DNA from 3 places in the Micromonospora sp. WMMD1219 genome. Region 3 is predicted to be linked to each of the others. Evidence: riboswitches for the same ligand, from Rfam matches in the RefSeq annotation. Region 3 holds a riboswitch; each other region holds the start of a gene.

Region 1 (5,158 bases), 2.5 Mb from region 3:
ACCGTACCGCCCGGGCGCGCGACGACGCCAGAGCAGCGGCCGGCACCCGGTGCGCCGCTGGTCACACCTAGGGAGCGGCGATGCTCGGCGGGGCGCCGGCGCCGAAGGACCAGCCCTCGACACTGCCCGGCGCGGGGTTGTAGCTGGTCGCCCCGGACGTGCTGTAGGACCAGGAGCCGCCGCTGGGGGCGTGCCAGTACGACCAGTACGCCGTGACCGGCGGGGTGTTGACGCACGGCTCGGTCGCGGCGGTGGGCTTGCCGTTGATCCGGCAGACGAAGGCCAGGCCCCAGCGGGCGGTGCCGGTGACTGTGAAGCCGGCGGCCTGCAGCGCGGCCAGGCCGGTGGCCGGGTCACCCGGGGCACATCCGACCTGGACGCCGCCGCCGAGTGCGGCGAAGTCGACGACCACTGTGACTCCCGAGGTGCCGACGCAGGCGGCGGCGTGCGCCGCCCGGGGCGCGGGTTCGGCGGCGGTCAGCGCGACGCCCACCACGGCGGCGGCCAGCAGGCCGGCCAGCCAACTGCGGACTGTGGAACGACGGAACACGGGTCCTCCTGTGATCGGGTGAGCGGCGAGGGGGTTCACGGGCAGGCGAGCGCCGGCGCGCCGGGTTCGGCACCGGCGGCGGACAGGCGGGCGTACCCGGTCCCGGTGAGACCGAGGACGGCCTGGGCGGTGGCCCGCGGCGCGGTGGCCGGGTCGAAGCCGCCGCCGTCGAAGTCGACAGCGCCCCGGTCCGCCGGTGCCCCGGCGCAGCCGACCTGGAGTCCGGCGAGGAACACCCGGGCGCGCGCCCAGGCCAGGGGCCGGCTGCCGTCGCGCAGGGCCTGCGCGGCGAGGCCGGTGCTGTTGGCGTTCGGCGCGCCGGCGGCGTTGGCGAAGCCGCCGTCGGCACCTTGGACGGACACGAGCCAGCGCAGCCCGGCGGCGGCGTCGGCCGGACGCCCCGCGGCGCGCAGCGCCTGCGTCGCGAGCGCGGTCGCGTCCACGTCGGACACGCAGACCGGTTGCGCGGGCAGCAGCGGGTAGCCGCCGTCCGGGCATCGGGTGCCGGCCAGCCAGGCGGCCGCCGCCGGTGGCGCCCCGGCCGCTGTGCGGTCCAGCGCCAGCAGCGCGAAGGACTGGCTGAACGCGTTGCTGTAGTCGCCGTACGCGGACCGGTCGCTGAACCGGCCGGCCGGCGTCTGGAGCGAGCGCAGCCGGGCGATCAGGTCGACCCCGCCGACGTCGGCCGGGTCGCCGCCGCGCACCTGCACGGCGAGGGCGAGCTTGGCTGTGGCGCCCGCGTACGCCTCGGCGACGCCGTCGCCGACGTATCCGTCGCGGACGTCCGGCCGGGTGACCCAGGCCAGCGCGTCGGCGCTGTAGTCGTCGGCGGCGCCCGCGGCGGCGAAGGCGAACACGGCGTCGAGGGTCAGCCCCTGGTCGGGGTAGGCGACGCCGTCGAAGACCGCCTCGAAGCGTTCCCCGTCGACCAGTTGCCGGGCGAGCCAGCCGGCGGCGGCCTCGGGGCGGGTGAGGGCGGCGCGCTCGGGTGCGGCGACGGCCGGTGTGGTGAGGATGAGGGCGGCGAGCACGCCGCAGAGGAGCGCGAGCAGGCGGTGCCGGCTTCGGCGGACGACCATCGGAAGCGCCTTTCCGGCCCGGCGGTCGTCGAAAGCCCGGCCGATGCGGCAACGCCGGGTCGGTCGGGACTCCGACCCGTGGGCCACGACGGGTGGGGAGCGGATTCACGCGTACGACGGGTATTCGGGCTCGCCGCCAGAGTCCACTGGACGGCCTACCGTTGCGGGCCAGCGCCGGATTTCGACCGGTCTTCCCCCGCACGTACACGCGGTGGTTCAGTTGTCGCGACAGTCTTATGTGGCCGTAGCCCCGGTGTCAATGCGCCAGGAGCCGCACACGTGCCGTGACGAGCGGCGGAGTCGGCGGTCTCACATTCCGTCGGCCGCGACCGCGTTCCCGCCGGCCGGGGACGGGCCGGCGTCCCGGCGTACGCCGGGTTGCTGCTGCGGGCCGGACAGCTCGTGGGTCGCGCCGCTTCAGCGGGCCGGTGCCGGAAGGTGGAGGCGGCCGTCGTGGACCTCGGCGATCTGGTCGGCGGCGGTGAGGAGCGTGCGGTCGTGGGTGACCAGGACGGTGGCGGTGGCCTGCTGGTGGGTGAGGCGGGTGATCAGGTCGATGACGGCGGCGCCGCGTTCGTGGTCGAGGGCGCTGGTGGGTTCGTCGACGAGCAGCACGGTGGGGTCGTTCATCAGGGCGCGGGCGATGTTGACGCGCTGGCGCTGGCCGCCGGAGAGCTGGTGGGGCCGGCGGTCGGCCTGGCCGGCGAGGCCGACCGCGTCGAGGAGTTCCATGGCGCGGGTGCGGGCCGTGGCCGGCGGGCGGCCGTCGATGTGGGCCATGACCTGGAGCTGCTCGGCGGCGGTGAGGGAGGGCAGCAGGTTGGGCTGCTGGAAGACGATGCCGATCCTGCGGCGGCGCAGGTCGGCGAGTTCGCTCCTGATCATGCCGGTGGTGGGGGTGCCGTCGACGGTGACGGTGCCGGAGTCGGGGGTGATGAGGGTGGCGGCGACCGCGAGGAGGCTGGACTTGCCGGAGCCGGAAGGGCCGATCACTGCGGTCAGGCTGCCCTTGGGTACGTCCAGGGTGACGCGGTCGAGGGCGGTCAGGCGGCCCTCGCCGTCGGGGTAGGTGAGGGTGACGTCGGTCAGGTTCAGGCTCATCGGGCGCTCCCCAGGGCGGTCAGCGGGTCGACGGAGGTGATGCGGCGGATGGACAGAGCGGCTCCGAGCGCGCCGAGGATGACGATCACGGCCGCGGGGAGCAGGACGGTCACCGGGGTCAGGAGGAACGGCACCGCGGACCCGGCGACGAGGGCGCCGAGGGCGGCGGCGATGCCGGTGCCGAGCAGCGTGCCGCCGGTGAGCAGGACGACGGCCTGTCCGAGGGCGTCCTTGAGAAGGTTGGCGGTGGAGGCGCCGAGTGCCTTCAGCACGGCGACGTCACCGCTGCGCTGGATGGTCCAGACGGTGAAGAAGGCACCGATGACCAGGGCGGAGATGGCGAACAGGAAGCCGCGCATCAGCTGTAGGGAGCCGTTCTCGGAGGTGTAGGAGCCGATCGCGGACAGCGAGTCGTCGACGAAGACCGTCTCGGTGCCCGCCTGCCGGTCGATGGCCGCCAGATCGGCCCCCGAGGTGGTGGTCAGGGCGACGACGGTGGCCGTCGGGCCGCCGCCACCGGTGCCGGTGGGAGGCGCGATCCGCTGCCACGCGTCCAAGCTGGTCCACACCACAGGGGTGTGACTGAAGGAGGCGTCGCCCCGTACTGCAGCCACTGTGAGTTGCTGCGCGGCCAGCGTGATCGAGTCACCGGCCTGCACGCCGAGGTCGTCGGCGGCCTTGGTGGACAGCACTGCCGAGCGCCCGTCGATCCGGCCGCTGTCGGGGGCCAGGCGGGAGCCGGGCCGGACGCCGAAGGCGGAGACCCCGGCGCTTCTGTCCCCGGCGGTGGCCTTGGTGGTGGTGATGCCCAGCGGCTCGGCACCGGTGACTCCGGGGGCCTCGGCCCACTGCTCCCACTGCTTCTCGGTGACCGTGGAGTTGGAGTACGACACACTCTGGCCGTCGCCGGGTGCCTGGAAGGCGATCCTGTCGGCGGGCAGGCCGGTGATGGCCGAGACGTTCTGCTGGCCCAGTCCGGCCGTCAACCCGGACAGCAGCCCGACCAGCAGGGTGATCAACATGATGACGGTCCCCATCAGGGCAAAGCGCCCCTTGGCGAACTTCAGATCTCTCCAGGCGACGAACACGGCCTCGGCCTGTCCTTTCCAGCGGTGGAAGCGGTATGGATCCACCATCGCTGCCGACGCCCGTGTGCGCGTCTGGCGTAGGACGGCACTTCGCGGGCCGGAAGACGGCACCCGGGTTCTAACTTTCGATAGAGGCCCCCGGGCCGCCTGCCTCGGTAACGTGGGACGCACTGTGAGCACCGCTGCCCCCGTCCTGACGCCGACCATCCGGGCCTTGGCCTGGTGCCTTCACCTGCTGATCGCCGGCCTGCTCGTCCTGGTCGCCGGCCGGGCGGTGGCCGTCGACCGGCCCCACGCCGGACTGATCGTCGCTGCTGCGGCGGCGTTCGGCCTGACGTACGCCGCCGGGCCGTTCCTTCCCCGCATCCGCCGCTCGCGGCGGACCGCCGCGTGGTGGCTGGCCGCCGTGGGCGCCGTGTGGCTGTTGCTGCTGGGCCTGTCCCCCGACGCGATCTGGGTGGCCTTTCCGCTGTACTTCCTCCAGCTCCACCTGCTGCCGCGCCGCGCCGGCCTGGCTGCCGTGATCGTCACCGCCGCGGCTGCCGTCGCCGGGTTCGCCGCCCACACCGGCTCCTTCACCCCGGCCGTGGCGATCGGTCCCGCGCTCGGCGCCGCCGTCGCCGTCGGGGTGGTGTGGGGATACCAGGCGCTGTACCGGGAGAGCGAGCAGCGCAGGCAACTGATCGAGGAACTCACCGCCACCCGGGCCGACCTGGCCCGGGCCCAGCACACCGCCGGCGTACTCGCCGAACGCGAGCGTCTGGCCCGCGAGATCCACGACACCCTCGCCCAGGGCCTGTCCAGCATCCAGCTGCTGCTGCGCGCCGCCGAGCGCGCCCTGCCCGGCCGGACCGACGCCGCCGCGGGCCACGTCGACGCGGCCCGCCAGGTCGCCGTGGACAACCTCGCCGAGGCCCGGCGCTTCGTCGCCGCACTCACCCCGCCCGCCCTGGAGGGCACCACCCTGGCCGGTGCACTGGAGCGCCTGTGCACCACCACCAGCGCCCGCCACCGCCTCACCGCGCGCTTCCACCTCGTCGGCGACCCCGTGCCGCTGTCGACCGCCCAGGAGGTGGCTCTCCTGCGTGTCGCCCAGTCCGCCCTCGCGAACACGGTCCGGCACGCCCGGGCCACCACCGCCGAGGTCACCCTCAGCAATCTCGGCGACCACGTCGCCCTGCACGTCGTCGACGACGGGCGCGGCTTCGACCCCGAACGGACGTCCGCCCCCGACGCCGACAGCGGCGGCTTCGGCCTGGCGGCCATGCGTGCCCGCATGGACACCCTCGGCGGCACCCTGGCCGTCGAGTCCGCGCCCGGTCACGGCACCGACCTGACCG
Region 2 (5,158 bases), 1.7 Mb from region 3:
TCGACCTCGCGGGTGGGTCGGGCGGGTGACACGTCGTGCGCAGGGCCGTCGGCGTGTCCTCGACGTGCACACCCCGGCCGGTCGGCGGTCCGCTTCTGCGAGGACGGAACCGCACAGTGCCCGACACCATCACGCTCACCGGCCGACCACCGTCGGCCTCGCACCTGACCCTGTCGCAGATCATGGACCAGCACCACACCAACCTGATGGGCACGGTCCACGGCGGGCGCATCCTCAACCTGATCGACTCGGTCGCCGGCGTGGTCGCCGCCCGCCACTCCGACGGACCGGCCGTCACCGCCGCCATCGACGAGACCGCGTTCCTGCGTGCGGTACGCGTCGGGGACGTGGTCCACGTGGACGCCCGGATCACCTGGGCCGGCCGCAGCTCGATGGAGGTGGCGGTGAAGGTCAGCGCGGACCGGTGGGACCGCGCGGTGCCGCCGGTCGACGTCGCCACCGCGCACCTGGTGATGGTGGCGGTCGACGACGACGGGCAGCCCCGGCCGGTGCCGCCGCTGCACGCCGAGACCGACGGTGACCGGCGGCGCTACCGGGAGGCGCAGATCCGGCGCGAACACCGGCTGGCGCTGCGCCGGGCGCTGCTCGACGGCGCCGGGGAGGGCTGAGCGGTGCTCGGACTGTCGGCGGCCACGCTCGCCGGTTACCTCGCCGCGATCGTGGTGCTCATGCTCACCCCGGGGCCGGACATGATGTTCGTGCTCGCGAACGCCACCCGGTACGGCCCGCGGGCCGGCGCGGTGGCCGCGCTCGGGGTCGCCGCCGGGGAGGCGGTGCACGTCGCCGCCGTGGTGGCCGGGCTCGCCACCGTCATCGCCGCGTCCCCGGTGCTGTTCACCGCGATCCGGTGGGCCGGTGCGGCGTACCTGATCGTGCTGGGCCTGCGGGCGCTGCGCGGCACGGGCCGGCGCGCCCCGGCGGACCGGCCGGACGGCGGCGCCGGGCGGGCGTTCCGGCGCGGGCTGCTGACGAACCTGCTCAACCCGAAGATGATCCTGTTCAGCGTGGCGTTCCTGCCGCAGTTCGTCCGGCCCGAGGCGGGTCCGGTGGCGGCGCAACTGGTGCTGCTCGGTGCGATGTTCGTCGCGGTGCAGCTCACCGTGGACCTGGCGCTCGGGGTGGGCGCCGGGCGGTTCGCCGGCCGGTGGGGCGACAGCCGCTGGTCGCGGCGTGTCGACCGGCTCTGCGCTGTCGCCTTCGTCGCGCTCGGCGTCCGGCTGGCCGCCGGCTGAGACGCGTCGGGGGTCGGCGATGCCCAGGCCGGTTGATCGACTCCACCACGCCGGGGTGGCGGCATCAGAAGTGCTCCGACCCCGCCACCTCGGCGAACTGGCGATGATCATGAGGCCGGTCCCGGTTCGACGCCGGCGGCGTCCCGGACGCCGGCGGACGCTCGCGGTCCAGGTGCAGGCGCAGCAGCACCCAGCCCAGTGACACGCCGCCGATGAACACGTACGCGGGCTGGGTGCCGAACGTGTCCCAGCAGGTGTGCAGCGTGACGGCGGCGGCGAAGGTGAGCAGGAACGCCGCCAGTCTGCGGCCGCCGGGCGCGGCGGCGAACGTGAACAGCGCGGCGGCGGTCAGCCCGGTCCACGCCAGGTGCGCGGCGGGCGCGGTGAGACCGCGTACCAGCAGCGTCCGCTCGACCGCGCCGAGGTTGCCCTCCGACCCGACGAACGCGGCGAACGCGTAGCCCATGGTCTCCAGCGCGGCGAACCCGGCGCCGGAGGCCACGCCGATCACCAGCCCCTGCGCCGGGGACGGGTGCCGCCGCCACAGCAGGAGGATGCCGGCCGGCACGATCAGCTTGGCGGTCTCCTCGGCCAGGCCGACGAGCGCCATCGGCAGGACGCCGAGGCGGTGCAGGGTGCCGTACTCCAGCCAGCCGGCGGCGACCACGCCGATCACACCGCCGAGGAGCGCGGCGACGCCGACGACGGAGCCGGGGACCGGGCGGCGGGCCGGCCGTCCCTGGGCGAAGGCCAGGAACGTGGCGGGTGCGACGGACGCGCCGAGCACGATCAGCGCCGGTACGAACGTGACGGTCCCGGTGCCGGCGAGTGTCTCCAGCACCAGCAGGTGGAGCCCGACGCCGACGAGCAGGACCGCCACCCACGCCCAGCGGCGCCCGGTATTCCCCATACCGCCGAGTATCGCTCCCGCCGGGCCGCGCCCGAATCGGGGGTGGGCACTGTGGACGGTGAGATCATTCCGACACGCCGACACGACATCTGGTGTTGCACGCAAGCCCTCACCGCCATATATGGTGGTGCCGCAGCTGGTTCGGCCGAACCCTCCGGGGCGGGGCCGAGGCAAGAGGGAACCCGGTGGAAGTCCGGGACTGCCCCGCAGCGGTGAGTGGGAACGACAGCCGTCAACAGCACTGGGCCACCGGCCTGGGAAGCGACGGCCGGTAGGCGACCGGCGACCCCGGTCGGGCCCGCGAGTCCGAAGACCTGCCAGCGCGCCGTGCGCCTCCGGCGTACGGCGGTCGGAGGTCGCGCGGGACGACCGACGCCAGCAGCCGGGCCGGCCGTGCCGCGCCCGTTGGCGTCTCCCGCCGTCTCCAGACGGTGACAGCGAGGAGAGGTCATGACTGTCGTACAGGAGAGTCCCCCGTCCGGGACCGCCGGGTCCGAGGCCCGCCGCCCGGCCATGCGGGTACGCAAGCGGGACGGCGACACCGAGCCGGTGGACGTCAACAAGATCGTCCGGGCGGTCGAGCGCTGGGTCGCCGACCTGGACGAGGTGGACCCGCTGCGGGTGGCCACCAAGACGATAAGCGGGCTCTACGACGGGGCGACCACCGCCGAGCTGGACCGGTTGTCGATCCAGACCGCGGCGGAGCTGATCGGCGAGGAGCCGCAGTACTCGAAGCTGGCGGCGCGGCTGCTCGCCGCGTACGTGGACAAGGAGGTCCGCGGCCAGGGCGTGGCGAGCTTCAGCCAGTCGATCGCGTACGCGCACGGGCTGGGCCTGATCGGCGACGAGACGGCCGCGTTCGTGGCCCGGCACGCCCGCAAGCTCGACGACGCCGTGGACCCGGACGGCGACCTGCGGTTCGAGTACTTCGGACTGCGCACGGTGGCCGACCGCTACCTGCTGCGGCACCCGCAGACGCGGCTGGTGGTGGAGACGCCGCAGTACTGGCTGCTGCGGGTGGCCTGCGGGCTGTCCCGCACCCCCGGCGAGGCGGTCGGGTTCTACCGGCTGATGTCCAGTCTGGCCTACCTGCCCAGCTCCCCCACGCTGTTCAACTCCGGCACCCGGCACACCCAGATGTCGTCGTGCTTCCTGGTCGACTCGCCGCGCGACGAGCTGGACTCGATCTACGAGCGGTACCACCAGGTGGCGAAGCTGTCGAAGTTCTCCGGCGGCATCGGCATCGCCTGGTCGCGGGTGCGTGGCCGGGGCGCGCTGATCCGGGGCACCAACGGCCGGTCCAACGGCATCGTGCCGTTCCTCAAGACGCTCGACGCCGGGGTGGCCGCGGTCAACCAGGGCGGCCGGCGCAAGGGCGCGGCCTGCGTCTACCTGGAGCCGTGGCACCCGGACGTGGAGGAGTTCCTGGAGCTGCGGGACAACACCGGCGAGGAGTCGCGGCGTACGCACAACCTCAACCTGGCCAACTGGATCCCGGACGAGTTCATGCGCCGGGTCGAGGCCGACGGCGAGTGGTCGCTGGTCGACCCGTCGGACGCCCCGGAGCTGCCCGACCTGTACGGCGAGGCGTTCGACGCCGCGTACCGGGCGGCCGAGAAGAACGCGGTCCGCACGGTGCGGGCCCGGGACCTGTACGGGCGGATGATGCGCACGCTCGCGCAGACCGGCAACGGCTGGATGACGTTCAAGGACGCCGCGAACCGGCTGTCCAACCAGACCGGTGAGCCGGGCAACGTGATCCACCTGTCCAACCTGTGCACGGAGATCCTGGAGGTGAACGACGACACCGAGACCGCCGTGTGCAACCTCGGCTCGGTGAACCTCGGCGCCCACGTCACCGCCGACGGGGTGGACTGGGAGCGGCTGCGCGCCACCGTGCGTACGGCTGTGGTCTTCCTCGACCGGGTGATCGACATCAACTACTACCCGGCCGAGCAGGCGGCGGCGTCGAACCCGCGCTGGCGGCCGGTCGGGCTCGGGTTGATGGGCCTGCAGGACGCGTTCTTCACGCTGCGCCTGCCGTTCGACTCGGCCCAGGCCCGGGAGCTGTCCACCCGCGTGCAGGAGGAGATCCTGCTGACCGCGCTGGAGACCTCCGCCGGGCTGGCCGAGCAGTTCGGCCCGCATCCGGCGTACCCGCAGACCCGGGCCGCCAAGGGTGACCTGCACCCGGACCTGTGGGGCGCGGAGCCGGCGCAGACGCAGCGGTGGGCGGCGCTGCGCGAGCGGATCGCCGAGCACGGGCTGCGCAACTCGCTGCTGGTGGCGATCGCGCCGACCGCCACCATCGCGTCCATCGCCGGGTGCTACGAGTGCGTCGAGCCGCAGGTGTCCAACCTGTTCAAGCGCGAAACCATGTCCGGGGAGTTCCTCCAGGTCAACACGTACCTGGTGCGGGAGCTGAAGGCGCGCGGGCTGTGGACGCCGCAGGTCCGCGACCGGATCAAGCGGGCCGAGGGCTCGGTGCAGGACATCACCGAGCTGCCCGCGCCGGTGCGGGAGCTGTTCCGCACCGCCTGGGAGCTGCCGCAGCGGGCGCTGATCGACCTGGCCGCCGCGCGGGCGCCCTTCGTCGACCAGTCCCAGTCGCTGAACCTGTTCCTGAGCGCGCCGACCATCGGCAAGCTCTCCTCGATGTACCTGTACGCCTGGAAGGCCGGGCTGAAGACCACCTACTACCTGCGTTCCCGTCCCGCCACCCGCATCCAGCAGGCCACCGTCGCGCCGGTGCTCGCCGCGGTCTCCGGGGTGGTCTCCGCCGTGAGCGACGACGAGGCGCTGGCCTGTTCCCTGGAGAACCCCGAGAGCTGCGAGGCATGCCAGTGACCACCACCGCACCGACCCGGCACATGCTGCTCGACCCCGGCATGGACCTGACCTTGCGGCCGATGCGCTACCCGCGCTTCTTCGACCGGTTCAAGGACGCCATCAAGAACACCTGGACGGTCGAGGAGGTCGACCTGCACGGAGACCT
Region 3 (5,158 bases):
GGCGAGGGCGTGGTAACCGGGGTCGATGTAGTCCGGCCCCACCTTGTGGCCGGAGACGACGTGCCCGCGGGCAGCGAGCGCGGCCATCAGCCCGGTCGCGACCGTCGTCTTGCCGTGCCCGGAGGCCGGCGCCGCCACGAGGACCCGTGGCAGGGTCACCATTCGATGCCCCGCTGGCCCTTCTGGCCCACGTCCATCGGGTGCTTCACATGCTGCATCTCGGTGACCAGATCGGCGACCTCCAGCAGGCGTGGGTCCGCGCGGCGGCCTGTGACGATTACGTGCTGGGTGCCCGGGCGGTTCGCCAGCGTCTCGACGACATCGTCGACGTCCACCCAGCCCCACTGCATCGGGTAGGTGAACTCGTCGAGCACGTACAGGCGGTGCCGCTCGGCCTGGATGCGTCGCTTGACTTCGGCCCATCCCTCCGCTGCCGCGGCGGAGTGGTCGTCGTCGGTGCCACTCTTGCGGCTCCATGACCAGCCCGAGCCCATCTTGTGCCACTCGACCGGACCGCCTTCGCCGGTTTCCTCGTGTAGCCGGGCGAGGCGTTCGAGCACGGTCTGCTCGCCGATGCGCCACTTGGCGGACTTGACAAACTGGAAGACGCCGATATTCCAGCCCTGGTTCCAGGCCCGCATCGCCAGGCCGAAAGCGGCGGTCGACTTTCCCTTGCCGTTACCGGTGTGGACCATCAGCAGCGGGCGGTTGCGACGCTGCCGCGTGCTGAGCCCGTCTTCCGGCACGACGAGCGGCTTTCCCTGCGGCATCAGGCCACCGCCTCACGGGCGGTCGCGGCGCGCACCACACCGGTGAGACCGTCGGCCGTCACCTCGCCGAGTGGCACGTACTCGGCCCGTAGGTGGGCGGCGAGCTCAGCCGCCAACCCGAGCCGGAAGCGGCCTGTCTCGCAGTCGACGACAACGCTCTGCGCGCCGGACACGGCGAGGTGCCGGGCGTGGCGATGGGCACGGCCGAGCGCATCAGGCCCGGCAGTGGCCCGCCCGTCGGTGACGACCACGAGCAAGGCACGGCGCGACGGGTCGCGCAGCGCCTCCCGGCGCAGCACCCCCGCCGACTGCTCGAGGCCTTCGGCGAGCGGGGTTCGTCCGCCGGCGGGCAGCTGCGCCAGACGGCGTGCGGCGACGTCGACCGAGCCGGTCGGCGGCAACGTGACGTCCGCGGTTTGCTGGCGGAACGTCACCAGGGCCACCTTGTCACGACGACGGTAGGCGTCCAGCAGCAGCGCGAGGACCGCTGCCTTGACCTGCTCCATCCGACGGCGCGCCGCCATCGACCCGGACGCGTCGACGCAGAGCAGGACGAGGTTGGATTCCCGACCGACGGTCTCGGCCCGACGCAGGTCGATGGCGGACAGCACGAGGCCGCGTCCGGTGGTGCGGCCGCCACGGGAAACCTGGTGCGGTGCGGCGGCGGAGATGGTGGCGGGCAGGTGAAGCCGACCGGTGGTGGACCGGTCGCGTTTCACCCCGGCGACGCGGCCCTGAGGGGTACGCGCTTGCGAGCGGCGTCCGGACTGGCCCTTCCCGGTGCCGTGCACGACGAGCAGCCGGGCGCGAACCGGCTGACCAGCCGGGGTGACCGTCTCGCTCGCCGCATTCGCCGGCGGTGCCTGCCGGCCGGGCTCGGCGCCGGAGCGCGGAAGGGACTCCGATGCGCCGCCCGCGGGTGCCTGCTCGGCCCGATCGTCGTGCGGCGTCCCGCCGGGGCCGTCACCCGGGCCGTCATCCTCGGGGCCGGGATCGTCGCGGCCGAGTAGCTGGTCGAGGCGCTCCTCGTCCAAGCCCGGCTCGTCGAACGGGTTGCGCCGACGCCGGTGCGGCAGGGCAAGCCGGGCTGCCACGCGGATGTCCGCGCGGGTCACCTGGTCACGTCCCTGCCAGGCGGCGTGTGCGGCGGCCGTCCGGGCGGTCACCAGGTCGGCGCGGAGCCCCTCTACGTCGAACGCGGCGCAGATCTCGGCGATCGCCGTCAGCGTTTCCGTGTCGAGCGCCACCGCTGCCACCGAGCGTTGCGCCTCGGCCAGACGGGCGCGCAGCTGCGCCTGCGCGGGCGCCCAGGCCGCGGTGAACGTCTCGGGGTCGGCGTCGAAGGCAAGTCGGCGGCGAACGGCCTCCACGCGCGACGCCGGGTCGCGCGGAGCGGCCACCTCGACGGTCAGGCCGAAGCGGTCCAGCAGTTGCGGGCGTAGCTCGCCCTCCTCGGGGTTCATCGTGCCGATCAGCACGAACCGGGAGGCGTGTTCGACGGAGATGCCGTCGCGCTCGACGCTTACCCGTCCGGTGGCTGCAGCGTCGAGCAACAGGTCGACCAGGTGGTCGTGCAGCAGGTTCACCTCGTCGACGTAAAGCAGACCGCGGTGGGCACGAGCCAGCAGACCCGGCTCGAAGGCGACGACACTGTCGCGCAGCGCGGCGTCGAGGTGAAGGGAGCCGGTCACCCGGTCGTCGCTGGCACCGATCGGGAGCTCCACGAGCCGAACCCGCCGCTCGACGACTCGCGCACGCGGCTCGAACGGTCCGTCGGGAGACATCGCGGCGGGGTCGTCCGGGTCGACGGAGAAACGGTCGCCCTCGAAGACCCGGACGGGGGGCAGCACTTGGGTCAGTGCCCGGACGGTGGTGGTCTTGGCGGTGCCCTTCTCCCCACGGACCAGGACACCGCCGATGAGCGGGTCGATGGCGACCAGGGTGAGGGCGAGGGTCATGTCGTCAGAGCCGACGACGGCACAGAAAGGGTACTGCGCTGGCATGTAGGGCTCCCGCTCGATCTGCCATGGCGGTCCGCGTCGCGGTCGCGTCGCGGGTCGGATCGAGGCCGGTCTTCGGACTTCCCCGGTCTGTGCCGGGGTCACCGCAGCGGGCCCTGTGCCGGACTTTCACCGGCTTCCCAGATTCTCCCCGTAGCCGTCGGCGTGGGGCACCTCGAACCTTCGCCAGCCACCCTAGACGCTGTCCTGACGGTCCGGGCAGGGGTCTCGGTCCCGAATACGCGGGGCTAAGGTTCACCTTTATGAGCGCGCACGTCACCGTCGTCGGGCTCGGAGCCGATGGTTGGGTGAGTCTGGCCGAACCGGCCCGAGCACTGGTACGCAGCGCGGCGACCCTGCTGGGCGGCCGCCGGCACCTCGAGTCGGTGCCTGCGGTCAAGGGGCAGGACCGGGTCATCTGGCCCGTCCCGCTCCGCGAGAGCCTCGCCAGCACGTTGGAAGGCCGCCGTGCGCCGGTCGTCGCTCTCGCCTCGGGAGATCCGCTTCTGTCTGGCATCGGCACGACGTTGCTGGATATCCTCGGCGCCGAACGGGTGACGGTCGTGCCGGCGGTGTCATCAGTCGCTCTTGCGCGGGCGCGGATGGGCTGGCCAGCCGAGACCACGACGGTGATCAGCCTCGTGGGCCGAGATACCCGGCTGCTTGTGCCAGCCCTCGCCGCGGGCCGCCGGCTGCTGGTGCTGTCCAGTGACGAGTCGACGCCCGCGGCCGTCGCGGGGTTGCTCGCGGAACACCGCTGGGGTGACTCGCGGCTGGTCGTGCTCGGTGACCTGGGGTCGCCGACGGAGTCACGGGTGGAGGCGGTAGCGCGCAGCTGGAATGTCACCGATGTGCCGAGGCTGAACGTCGTGGCCGTGCAGGTCCGGGGGACCGGGCCGGGGTGGGCGGCCGGAGCGGTGCTGCCGGACGAGGCGTTCGAGCACACCGGGCAGATCACCAAGCGCGACCTGCGCGCCAGCGCACTGGCGCGGCTGTCGTCCGCCCCCGGGCAGCTGCTCTGGGATGTCGGCGCCGGCAGCGGATCGATCGGGGTGGAGTGGATGCGCGCGTGGCCGACAGCCCATGCGGTCGCGATCGAGCCACGTGCCGATCGGGCCGCCCTGGTTCGTGCCAACGCGCAGCGCCACGGGGTGCCCTCGCTCGAAGTCGTCCAGGCAAGGGCACCTGACGCATTGCGCCACCTGCGACGTCCCGACGCGGTGTTCGTCGGTGGAGGCGCGACGACGCCGGGGGTGCTGGACGGCTGCTGGGCGGCGTTGCATACCGGCGGACGGCTCGTCGTGCACGGCGTCACGGCCGAGACCGAGGCTGTCCTGCTGGAGCGTTACCGCCGCCACGGCGGCGAGCTGGTACGGCTGCACGTCGAGCGAGCCGAACCGCTCGGTCGTTTCACCGGCTGGTCGCCGGGGCGTGCGGTCAGCCAGTGGTCCGTCACCAAGGGAGCGTCATGACCGTCCACTTCGTCGGGGCCGGACCCGGCGCCGCCGACCTGCTCACGCTACGGGCCGTTCGGCTACTGAACGCTGCCGACGTCTGCTTGTACGCGGGCACCTACCTGGACGCGGGAGTGCTCGGCCATTGCCGCCCGCGTGCCCGCCTGGTGGACACCCAGCACCTCGACCTCGACGAGATCACCGCGCAGCTGATCCGGGCGCACGCCGAAGGCCTCGATGTGGTCCGACTGTGCTCCGGGGACCCGTCGCTGTACTCGGCCGTCCACGAGCAGGCTCGTCGGCTCGACGCGGCCCAGGTGCCGTGGGACATCACTCCGGGCGTCCCCGCCTACGCCGCGGCCGCCGCCATCGTGGGTGCCGAGCTGACTGTTCCCGAGCTGGCTCAGTCTGTTGTGCTCACCCGCGCCCAGGCCCGCTCGACGGCGATGCCCGAAGGGGAGAGGCTCGCTGCCTTCGCGACGACCGGCGCGACGCTGGCACTGCACCTGGCGGTCACCCGGACCCGGGAGCTGGCCGCTGAGCTGGCCGAGCACTACGGCGCGACCTGCCCCGCCGTAGTGGTGTCCCGGGCAACCCAGCCCGGTGAACTCGTGCTGCGCGCGACGCTGGCTGACATCGGTGAGCAGGTGGAGGCCGCAGGGCTGCGCCAGGCCGCCGTCATCCTCGTCGGGCCGGCGCTGGCGCCAGATGTTCGCGGCGGCGAGTCGTTTCTGTACGCGGCCGGCCGCGAGCGGCGCACCCACGCCTGATCACCGCACGAATCGAGGACTCCAGACCTGGCCGTTTTCGGTGACGCGGGTGGCCGAGGCACCGATGAGCACCAGGCACCTCATGTCGATCGTCTCCGGCTCCATCTCGCCGAGACTCGTCACGCAGAGGCTCTCGCCGGGTCGTCCGACGTCGCGCCCGACAA

The links. A riboswitch is a leader RNA that binds a small molecule or an ion and turns the genes downstream of it on or off. The one in region 3 is predicted to bind cobalamin.
Region 1: another riboswitch for cobalamin. It lies ahead of ACN27C_RS30870 (peptidase); the one in region 3 lies ahead of ACN27C_RS19725 (VWA domain-containing protein).
Region 2: another riboswitch for cobalamin. It lies ahead of ACN27C_RS27160 (ribonucleoside-diphosphate reductase subunit alpha); the one in region 3 lies ahead of ACN27C_RS19725 (VWA domain-containing protein).

What each region holds. Positions count from the first base shown of each region.
Region 1 covers NZ_CP186057.1:6,609,926-6,615,083, forward strand. Annotated here, with positions in the region: gene ACN27C_RS30865 (hypothetical protein) at 68-550, opposite strand; gene ACN27C_RS30870 (peptidase) at 586-1,629, opposite strand; cobalamin riboswitch at 1,728-1,920, opposite strand; gene ACN27C_RS30875 (ABC transporter ATP-binding protein) at 2,047-2,730, opposite strand; gene ACN27C_RS30880 (ABC transporter permease) at 2,727-3,752, opposite strand; gene ACN27C_RS30885 (sensor histidine kinase) at 3,991-5,158, shown strand, end outside.
Region 2 covers NZ_CP186057.1:5,797,892-5,803,049, forward strand. Annotated here, with positions in the region: gene ACN27C_RS27145 (acyl-CoA thioesterase) at 117-629, shown strand; gene ACN27C_RS27150 (LysE family translocator) at 633-1,253, shown strand; gene ACN27C_RS27155 (PrsW family intramembrane metalloprotease) at 1,318-2,163, opposite strand; cobalamin riboswitch at 2,283-2,499, shown strand; gene ACN27C_RS27160 (ribonucleoside-diphosphate reductase subunit alpha) at 2,614-5,010, shown strand; gene ACN27C_RS27165 (ribonucleotide-diphosphate reductase subunit beta) at 5,001-5,158, shown strand, end outside.
Region 3 covers NZ_CP186057.1:4,126,961-4,132,118, forward strand. Annotated here, with positions in the region: partial or broken gene ACN27C_RS19715 (cobyrinate a,c-diamide synthase) at 1-162, opposite strand, end outside; gene cobO (cob(I)yrinic acid a,c-diamide adenosyltransferase) at 156-770, opposite strand; gene ACN27C_RS19725 (VWA domain-containing protein) at 770-2,773, opposite strand; cobalamin riboswitch at 2,820-2,963, opposite strand; gene cbiE (precorrin-6y C5,15-methyltransferase (decarboxylating) subunit CbiE) at 3,034-4,242, shown strand; gene cobM (precorrin-4 C(11)-methyltransferase) at 4,239-4,994, shown strand; gene ACN27C_RS19740 (precorrin-2 C(20)-methyltransferase) at 4,995-5,158, opposite strand, start outside.